Linked DNA regions of Desulforamulus hydrothermalis Lam5 = DSM 18033. Each later gene encodes a partner of the first gene's protein in a complex. Links are inferred from orthologs where the notes say so. Each region holds a gene or a part of one and is shown on either strand. Other genes may lie near its edges.

The links. The genes of interacting proteins can lie anywhere in the genome.
Region 2: the proteins of rpsG (region 1) and tig are in contact, whole or in part, in a crystal structure (PDB 3GTY), measured with the Thermotoga maritima proteins. The link is inferred for Desulforamulus hydrothermalis Lam5 = DSM 18033 from one-to-one orthologs. Residues at the interface, in WP_004081843.1 of Thermotoga maritima: Lys34, Lys52, Lys55, Glu59, Arg62, Gln63, Glu66, Asn67, Lys69, Val71, Arg95, Ala109, Lys110, Lys111, Gly112, Arg113, Pro114, Glu117, Glu121, Ile124, Ala125, Tyr127, Asn128, Asn129, Thr130, Gly131, Lys135, Asp139, Arg142, Met143; in WP_004081061.1 of Thermotoga maritima: Glu122, Val124, Val129, Leu130, Tyr133, Glu188, Gly259, Ile262, Tyr263, Glu266, Ser270, Glu273, Gln274, Glu277, Arg308, Gln311, Ile312, Ser315, Tyr316, Glu325, Arg329, Arg336, Leu363, Phe366, Trp367, Arg373, Leu377, Arg381, Leu384, Glu387.

The regions. Positions count from the first base shown.
Region 1 is NZ_CAOS01000007.1:39,770-45,008, reverse strand. The notes cover bases 2,323-5,239. They hold rpsG (30S ribosomal protein S7), read right to left. Parts: upstream 4,058-5,239; coding sequence 3,587-4,057; downstream 2,323-3,586. Other genes in these bases: rpoC (DNA-directed RNA polymerase subunit beta'), read right to left, coding at 4,959-5,239; DESHY_RS04785 (ribosomal L7Ae/L30e/S12e/Gadd45 family protein), read right to left, coding at 4,617-4,868; rpsL (30S ribosomal protein S12), read right to left, coding at 4,121-4,495; fusA (elongation factor G), read right to left, coding at 2,323-3,574. Also shown: rpsJ (30S ribosomal protein S10), read right to left, coding at 1-96; tuf (elongation factor Tu), read right to left, coding at 248-1,450; more of fusA, read right to left, coding at 1,496-2,322.
Region 2 is NZ_CAOS01000004.1:24,441-27,239, forward strand. It holds tig (trigger factor), read left to right. Parts: upstream 1-645; coding sequence 646-1,953; downstream 1,954-2,799. Other genes in the region: clpP (ATP-dependent Clp endopeptidase proteolytic subunit ClpP), read left to right, coding at 2,030-2,617; clpX (ATP-dependent Clp protease ATP-binding subunit ClpX), read left to right, coding at 2,637-2,799. UniProt on the Bacillus subtilis protein: Involved in protein export. Acts as a chaperone by maintaining the newly synthesized protein in an open conformation. Functions as a peptidyl-prolyl cis-trans isomerase.

The DNA of each region.
Region 1 (5,239 bases):
GGTCCGCTTGGCCGTTTCAACAATTTTGCCGGCGGACTGGTCAAGCATTTGATGATCAAAGGCTTTCAGCCTGATTCTTATTTTTTGGCTTTTCATACTTTCTTTCTCCCTTCGTCCGATTTGCGGACTGCTCCGTGAAAATTACCTCACAAGGCGAGCAACCTTCCACTTCATCGCTAGTCGACCGGAAGCCCGGCGTTTCCTGCGGACTGGCCGCCCGCCGGGCCGGTTCCACGACCGGCTAAAATTACTCGCGGATGGCGGTTACTACGCCGGCGCCTACAGTACGGCCGCCTTCACGGATAGCAAAGCGCAGGCCTTCCTCAATAGCGATGGGGGTGATCAGGTCCACCTTCATCTTGATGTTGTCCCCGGGCATGACCATTTCTACGCCTTCCGGCAGTTGTACCACACCGGTTACGTCGGTGGTACGGAAGTAGAACTGAGGACGGTAGCCGTTAAAGAAGGGGGTGTGACGGCCGCCCTCTTCTTTGGTCAGGACGTATACCTCTGCTTCGTACTTGGTGTGGGGCTTAATGCTGCCGGGTTTTGCCAGCACTTGGCCACGCTCGATTTCTTTACGGTCAACACCGCGCAGCAGGCAACCGATGTTGTCACCGGCTTGCGCAAAGTCTAACAGCTTGCGGAACATTTCTACGCCGGTTACTACGGTCTTGCGGGGCTTGTCGTTAAGACCGACGATTTCCACTTCATCCTGTACTTTTACTTGGCCGCGCTCAACACGACCGGTAGCCACAGTACCACGGCCGGTAATGGAGAACACGTCTTCTACCGGCATCAGGAAGGGCTTATCAACATCCCGCTCAGGGGTGGGAATGTAGGAGTCTACTGCATCCATCAGCTCCCAGATCTTGCCGCACCATTCGCACTCACGCTTGCCGCAGCCGCACTCCAGGGCTTTCAGGCCGGAACCGGCAATAATGGGAGTGTCGTCGCCGGGGAATTCATAGGAGTTCAGCAGTTCGCGCACTTCCATGTCCACCAGCTCAAGCAGTTCGGGATCGTCTACCATGTCAGCTTTGTTCAGGAATACCACAATGTAGGGTACGCCTACCTGACGGGACAGCAGGATGTGCTCACGGGTTTGCGGCATCGGACCGTCAGCGGCGGATACAACCAGGATGGCGCCGTCCATCTGGGCCGCACCGGTAATCATGTTTTTAACATAGTCAGCGTGACCCGGGCAGTCAACGTGAGCATAGTGACGATTGCCGGTTTCGTATTCTACGTGGGCGGTGTTAATGGTAATACCGCGTTCACGCTCTTCGGGAGCGTTGTCAATTTCGTCGTAACGCTTAACTTGGGCGCCGCCGGTGGTAGACAGAACTACGGTAATGGCGGCGGTAAGGGTGGTTTTGCCGTGGTCAACGTGACCGATGGTACCAATGTTTACGTGGGGTTTGGTACGTTCAAATTTAGCCTTAGCCATGGTTATTACTTTCCTCCTTGCTCACACGCGAAAGAATCTTTCTGCTTATCCTTTTCGCTTAGCGATAATGCCTTCGGCAATATTTTTGGGAACTTCTTCATAGTGGTCGTGCTGCATGGTGTAGGTGCCACGACCCTGGGTTTTGGAGCGCAGGTCCGTGGCATAGCCAAACATTTCTGCCAGGGGGACGTAAGCGGTGACAACCCGTGCGTTACCCCGCTGACCCATTTCTTCAATACGGCCGCGGCGGCTGTTCAAATCGCCGATAACATCTCCCATGTACTCTTCCGGAACCACCACTTCAACTTTAAAGATGGGTTCCAGCAATACCGGGTTAGCTTTTTCGGCTCCGTTTTTAAAGGCCATCGAGCCGGCAATCTTAAAGGCCATTTCCGAGGAGTCCACCTCGTGGTAAGACCCGTCATAGATGGTAGCCCGGATATCAACCATGGGGTAGCCGGCCAAAATACCGTTTTCCATAGCTTCTTTGATACCGGCATCTACGGCAGGAATGTACTCTTTGGGTACTACGCCGCCGACAATTTTATTAACAAACTCGTAGCCCGGGCCACCCGGCTCCATCGGCTCCAGTTCGATCCACACATGACCGTACTGGCCTTTACCGCCGGACTGACGCACAAACTTACCTTCTGCCTTAACGGCTTTACGAATGGTTTCTTTATAAGCCACTTGGGGCCTTCCCACATTGGCCTGCACCTTAAATTCGCGCATCAGTCGATCCACGATAATTTCCAGGTGCAACTCGCCCATGCCGGAGATGATTGTCTGACCGGTTTCTTCATTGGTGCTTACCCTGAAGGTAGGATCCTCTTCGGACAGTTTGGTTAAGGCAACACCCATTTTGTCCTGGTCAGCTTTGGTTTTTGGTTCAATGGCCACGGAAATAACCGGATCAGGGAATTCCATGGATTCAAGAATAATGGGATGCTTTTCGTCACAGAGTGTGTCACCGGTGGTGGTGTCCTTCAGTCCTACAGCAGCGGCAATATCTCCGGCAAACACCTGAGGAATTTCTTCCCGGTGGTTGGCATGCATTTGGAGAATACGGCCGATTCGTTCTTTCTTACCCTTTGTGGTGTTGTACACATAGGACCCGGCGTTTAATACGCCTGAGTACACCCGGAAGTAGGTCAACTTGCCTACATAGGGGTCTGACATGATCTTAAAGGCCAACGCAGCAAAGGGCTCGCTGTCGCTGGAAATCCGTTGATCGGCAGCGCCGGTATCGGGATTAATGCCTTGAATGGCCGGCACATCAGTGGGGGCCGGCAGGTAATCCACAATGGCGTCCAATAAGGGCTGCACACCTTTGTTTTTGAACGAAGAACCGCACAGTACCGGGGTAATTTTAACCGCCAGGGTGGCTTTGCGAATTGCCAGTTTAATTTCTTCTTCACTTAACTCTTCGCCTTCCAGGTACTTCACCATCAGTTCTTCGTCAAACTCCGCCACCGCTTCCAGCAGCTTTTCCCGGTATTCAGCCACCAGCTCCGCCATATCGGCCGGGATTTCGGTTTCTTCGCTCTTGGTGCCGAGATCATCGACATAAATAATTGCTTTGTTGGTTACCAAATCCACAATGCCGCGGAACTGATCTTCGCTGCCAATGGGCAATTGAATCGGTACCGGATTGGCACCCAGTCGGTCTTTAATCATGTTTACGCCGTTAAAGAAATCAGCGCCCACGCGGTCCATTTTGTTGATGTAAGCAATTCTGGGCACGCCATATTTATCGGCCTGCCGCCAAACAGTTTCAGATTGGGGTTCTACCCCCCCGACCGAACAAAACACAGCCACCGCACCATCTAACACCCGTAGCGAACGTTCTACCTCAACTGTAAAATCCACGTGCCCGGGTGTGTCTATAATGTTGATACGGTGATTTTTCCACTGGGCAGTGGTAGCAGCAGATGTAATGGTAATGCCCCTCTCCTGCTCCTGTACCATCCAGTCCATGGTGGCTGCGCCATCGTGTACTTCACCAATCTTATGAACTTTCCCGGTGTAGAACAAAATACGCTCTGTGGTAGTGGTTTTTCCGGCATCAATATGGGCCATTATACCAATGTTGCGGGTTCTTTCCAAAGGAAACTGTCGGGCCATAATGATCCTCCCTTACCACCTGTAATGAGCAAACGCTTTGTTGGCTTCTGCCATTTTATGTGTATCTTCGCGCTTCTTAACGGTTGCTCCGACGTTATTTGCTGCATCCATAATTTCTGCAGCCAGTTTCTCAGCCATCGACTTGCCGGCACGCTTGCGGGTAAACATTACCAGCCAGCGAATACCCAGGGTTTGACGACGCTCTGCCCGAACCTCAACAGGCACCTGGTAGTTGGCACCACCGACACGCCGTGCTTTTACTTCCAGGACAGGCATCGCGTTTTTCATGGCTGCATCAAAAACTTCCAAAGGGTTTTTGCCGGTTTTTTCCCGGATTATTTCAAATGCTTCGTAAACAATTCTTTCTGCCAGACCACGCTTACCTTCCAGCATAACCTGGTTAATAAGCTTGGTAACCACTTTGCTGCCATACACAGGATCGGGAAGCACTTCCCGCTTGGGGATTCCACCTCTTCTTGGCATCATTTCTCCCCCCTTTACCCAGTAATCTCTTTTATATTTGAAAGTAAAAATTATATTTTAACTTTATTTTTTCGGACGCTTGGCCCCATACTTGGAACGGCCGCGGTTGCGGTTTTGCACACCGGCGGAATCCAGCGCACCGCGTACGATGTGATAACGCACGCCAGGCAGGTCCTTAACACGACCGCCACGCACAAGCACTACCGAGTGTTCTTGGAGGTTGTGGCCAATGCCCGGAATGTATGCTGTAACCTCAATGCCGTTGGTTAAACGAACACGGGCCACCTTGCGCAGGGCAGAGTTGGGCTTTTTCGGGGTTGTGGTGTAAACCCTGGTGCAAACGCCGCGCTTTTGGGGGCATTCCTTCAGCGCAGGGGCTGTGGATTTGTACACAACCTCCTCACGGCCCTTGCGAATCAGCTGGTTAATGGTAGGCATCTCTCTCTACACCTCCTCTCGAAGTTCTGCTTGGTCGAGGTTCGAGACTCGAGGTTCGAGGTTCGATGCTAACGAATGGTTCTTTAGACCGAACTTCGAACTTCGAACCTCGAACTTCGAGTTAAAACTCAGTAATAGAGGCAATGGCACAGCCTACGTCAATGCCGCAGGCTCTGCCCAAATCTTTCATGCTGTCCACTTTAACAGTGGGTATGTTTTTTGTGGAACAAATCCGCAGGATAGGATCCACCACCCTGGCTTCGGCATCGGCCGCCCAGTACACCTGCTTGGCTTGAAGTTTTTCCACAGCCTTTAATGTCTGTTTTGCCCCCACAGTTTTCTTGCGTGCTGACTTTAAAGGCTCCAAAGACATGGTGATCCACCCTCCTGCAATCAAACACTTACATATAATATCATTTACTATAACGCGTGTCAATAATTTGTATTTTTAGTTCCGGCAGGGTTATTTTTCTAAAGACAGGTCGAAATCATCCAGTTTTTCGTCCGGCAGCACCCGGTAGTCCCGGTTGCGTTCTCCGGCTGCCAGCAGCAGATCAAAATCTTCTTCCTGTTCCTGCTGCTGTCCGGTGGTCACTTCTATGTTGCGGTAGCGCGACATGCCTGTGCCGGCAGGTACCAGTTTGCCGATAATAACGTTCTCCTTCAGGCCCAACAGCGGGTCTGTCTTGCCTTTAATGGCCGCTTCGGTCAGCACCCGGGTGGTTTCCTGGAAGGAGGCTGCCG
Region 2 (2,799 bases), on another replicon or contig:
AACAAAAACCGGTATCAATAACCGGTCAGTCAACACTGTTCATCAATTGATTGGCATAACATTCCGTGCAAATGTGCTCTTTTTTATACACACAAATGAGATGGCGGAAACAGATCCACTGTTTACAGATACTGCATTGCTCACTGCAAGAGGGGCATATCTCATGACCGCAAACGGCACATTCCAGGGGCTTGGGTATTGTCTTTTGACAAATATAACAGACATTTGACATCTTTCGCAATCCTCCGTTAAAATTATATTAACACAATTTTCAGTGTTTTTTCAATTATATAATTAATCTTGATAAAAAAATAATTGTTATATTAAGAAGTGTAAGTAATTGTTTGTAAAAGTTTTGCAAACCCATAACATTATGGTATAATTGTAGTAATTAGAGTAGCCAGGGTTATGCCCTGGTATTTTAATTATTGAGCATACTGGAAAAAATTGCCCTTTTTGGCTGGAAATGATTCTAACTTAAGCAGGAGTTAGATAACCCTTCGTAGAACTAAAAGCAGTATCCTTAACTGTAATTGGTTATACTACAAGGCCTATAAATAGCATCAGCCAGGGGAGGGTGTAATTTTATATAAAAACTCAAACGAATACTCTAACAAAACATGTAACTAAGGAGGAACATTGTTAATGAAAGCTACAGCAGAAAGGATAGAAAAAAACACCGTCCTTTTGGAAGTTGAAGTAGAAACCGAAAAAGTGGAGCAGGCCATGCAGCAGGCCTACCGTAATATTGTAAAAAAGGTGAACATCCCTGGCTTCCGCAAGGGTAAAGCCCCCAGGGCCCTGGTGGAGCGTTTTGTAGGCAAAGAGACCCTGTTTGGTGAAGCTGCTGAAATCATCGTTCCTGAGGCATACATGCAAGCCCTGGAAGAAACCAAAACCGAACCTATCGACCGGCCCAAAATTGACATTGTACAGGGAGAACCGGGTAAACCCCTTATTTTCAAAGCTACCGTAGAGGTTAAACCGGAGGTAACCCTTGGCGAATATAAAGGCATCGAAGTAAAGCGCCCGTCCACTGAGGTTTCCGATGAAGATGTTCAGGCAGAACTGGCACGCCTGCAAAATCGTTATGCCAAACTGGTTACCGTTGAAGAAGGCGAAGTGCAAAAAGACGACATAACCATTATTGATTTTGCCGGTTATGTTGACGGGGAAGCCTTCCCTGGCGGCACAGCGGAAAATTATTCCCTGACCATTGGTTCCGGAGCCTTCATCCCCGGCTTTGAAGACCAGCTTATCGGTGCCAAAGTTGGCGAAGAAAAAGAAGTTAACGTGACTTTCCCGCAAGAGTACCATGCTGAAGACCTGGCCGGCAAACCTGCTACCTTCAAAGTAACTGTTAAGGAAATTAAACGTAAGGAATTAGCGCCCCTGGATGACGAATTTGCCAAAGACGTCAGCGAATTTGATACCCTGGAAGAATTAAAGTCAGATATTCGGAATAAATTAAAGGAAGCTGCCGAGGCCAGGGCTAAATCAGCCGTAGAAAACGGCGTGGTGGAAGCTGTGGCAGCCAATGCCAGCGTGGAAATTCCCGCCGCCATGATAGAACAAAAAGTTGACGAAATGCTTAACAGCGTTGGTCAGCGACTGGCCCAGCAGGGCATCAACCTGGATCAGTATTTCCAGTTCACCAATACCAGCCTTGCTGACATGCGGCAGCGCATGAAGCCGGATGCTGAAAAAACCGTGAAAAACGAGCTGGTTCTGGATGCGGTTGCCCGGGCGGAAAACATTCAGGTTTCCGAAGAGGAAATTAACCAGGAGATCCGGAAGATTGCCGATTATGTTAAACAGGATGCGGAAATTGTACGCAAAACCCTGGAATTACAAGGTGAGCTGGGGCATATATCTCAAGATATAGCCCGCCGCAAAGCGGTTTCCTTCCTGGTGGAAAATGCCAGCATTGTTGAAGACACCGTCCAGGCATAAATTGCATAGATTGGAAAGAGTAAGCCCAAAATAGCCGTTTCATCAAAGATCTCTATAGATCAAGGAGGCGAGGGATTTGTCAGGCTTAGTACCAATTGTTGTAGAACAAACCAACCGGGGCGAGCGGGCCTACGATATTTATTCCAGACTGTTAAAGGATCGCATTATTTTTATCGGCGGCCCAATTGATGACCATGTGGCAGACTTGGTCATTGCCCAATTCCTGTTCCTGGAGGCGGAGGATCCGGAAAAGGATATTCATCTTTACATTAATTCACCGGGTGGTGTTGTAACGGCAGGTTTAGCCATTTACGACACTATGCAGTATATTAAACCTCCTGTATCCACCATCTGCCTGGGGCAGGCTTCCAGTATGGGTTCTTTCCTGCTGGCGGCCGGCACCAAGGGTAAGCGTTATGCTCTGCCCATGGCAAGAATTATGATTCACCAACCCCTAGGCGGTGTACAGGGGCAGGCTACCGATATAGATATTCATGCCAAAGAAATTTTGCGGATGAAAGATCTGTTAAACGAAAAATTGGCTTATCATACCGGACAGCCTTTGGAAAAGGTGGCCAGAGATACCGAGCGTGACTTCTTTATGTCTGCTGAAGAGGCTAAACAGTATGGAATCATCGATGAGGTGATGCCGTATAGGAAGTAAAGATAAAAGAGGTGGAAATATGTTTAACGAGAAAGGCCAGCTTAAATGCTCCTTCTGCGGCAAACTGCAGGACCAGGTCAAGAAGCTTGTGGCCGGGCCCGGAGTATATATCTGCGATGAATGCATTGAATTATGCAACGAAATCATCGAAGAAGAGTTAAGCGACGATCTCGGCCTGGACA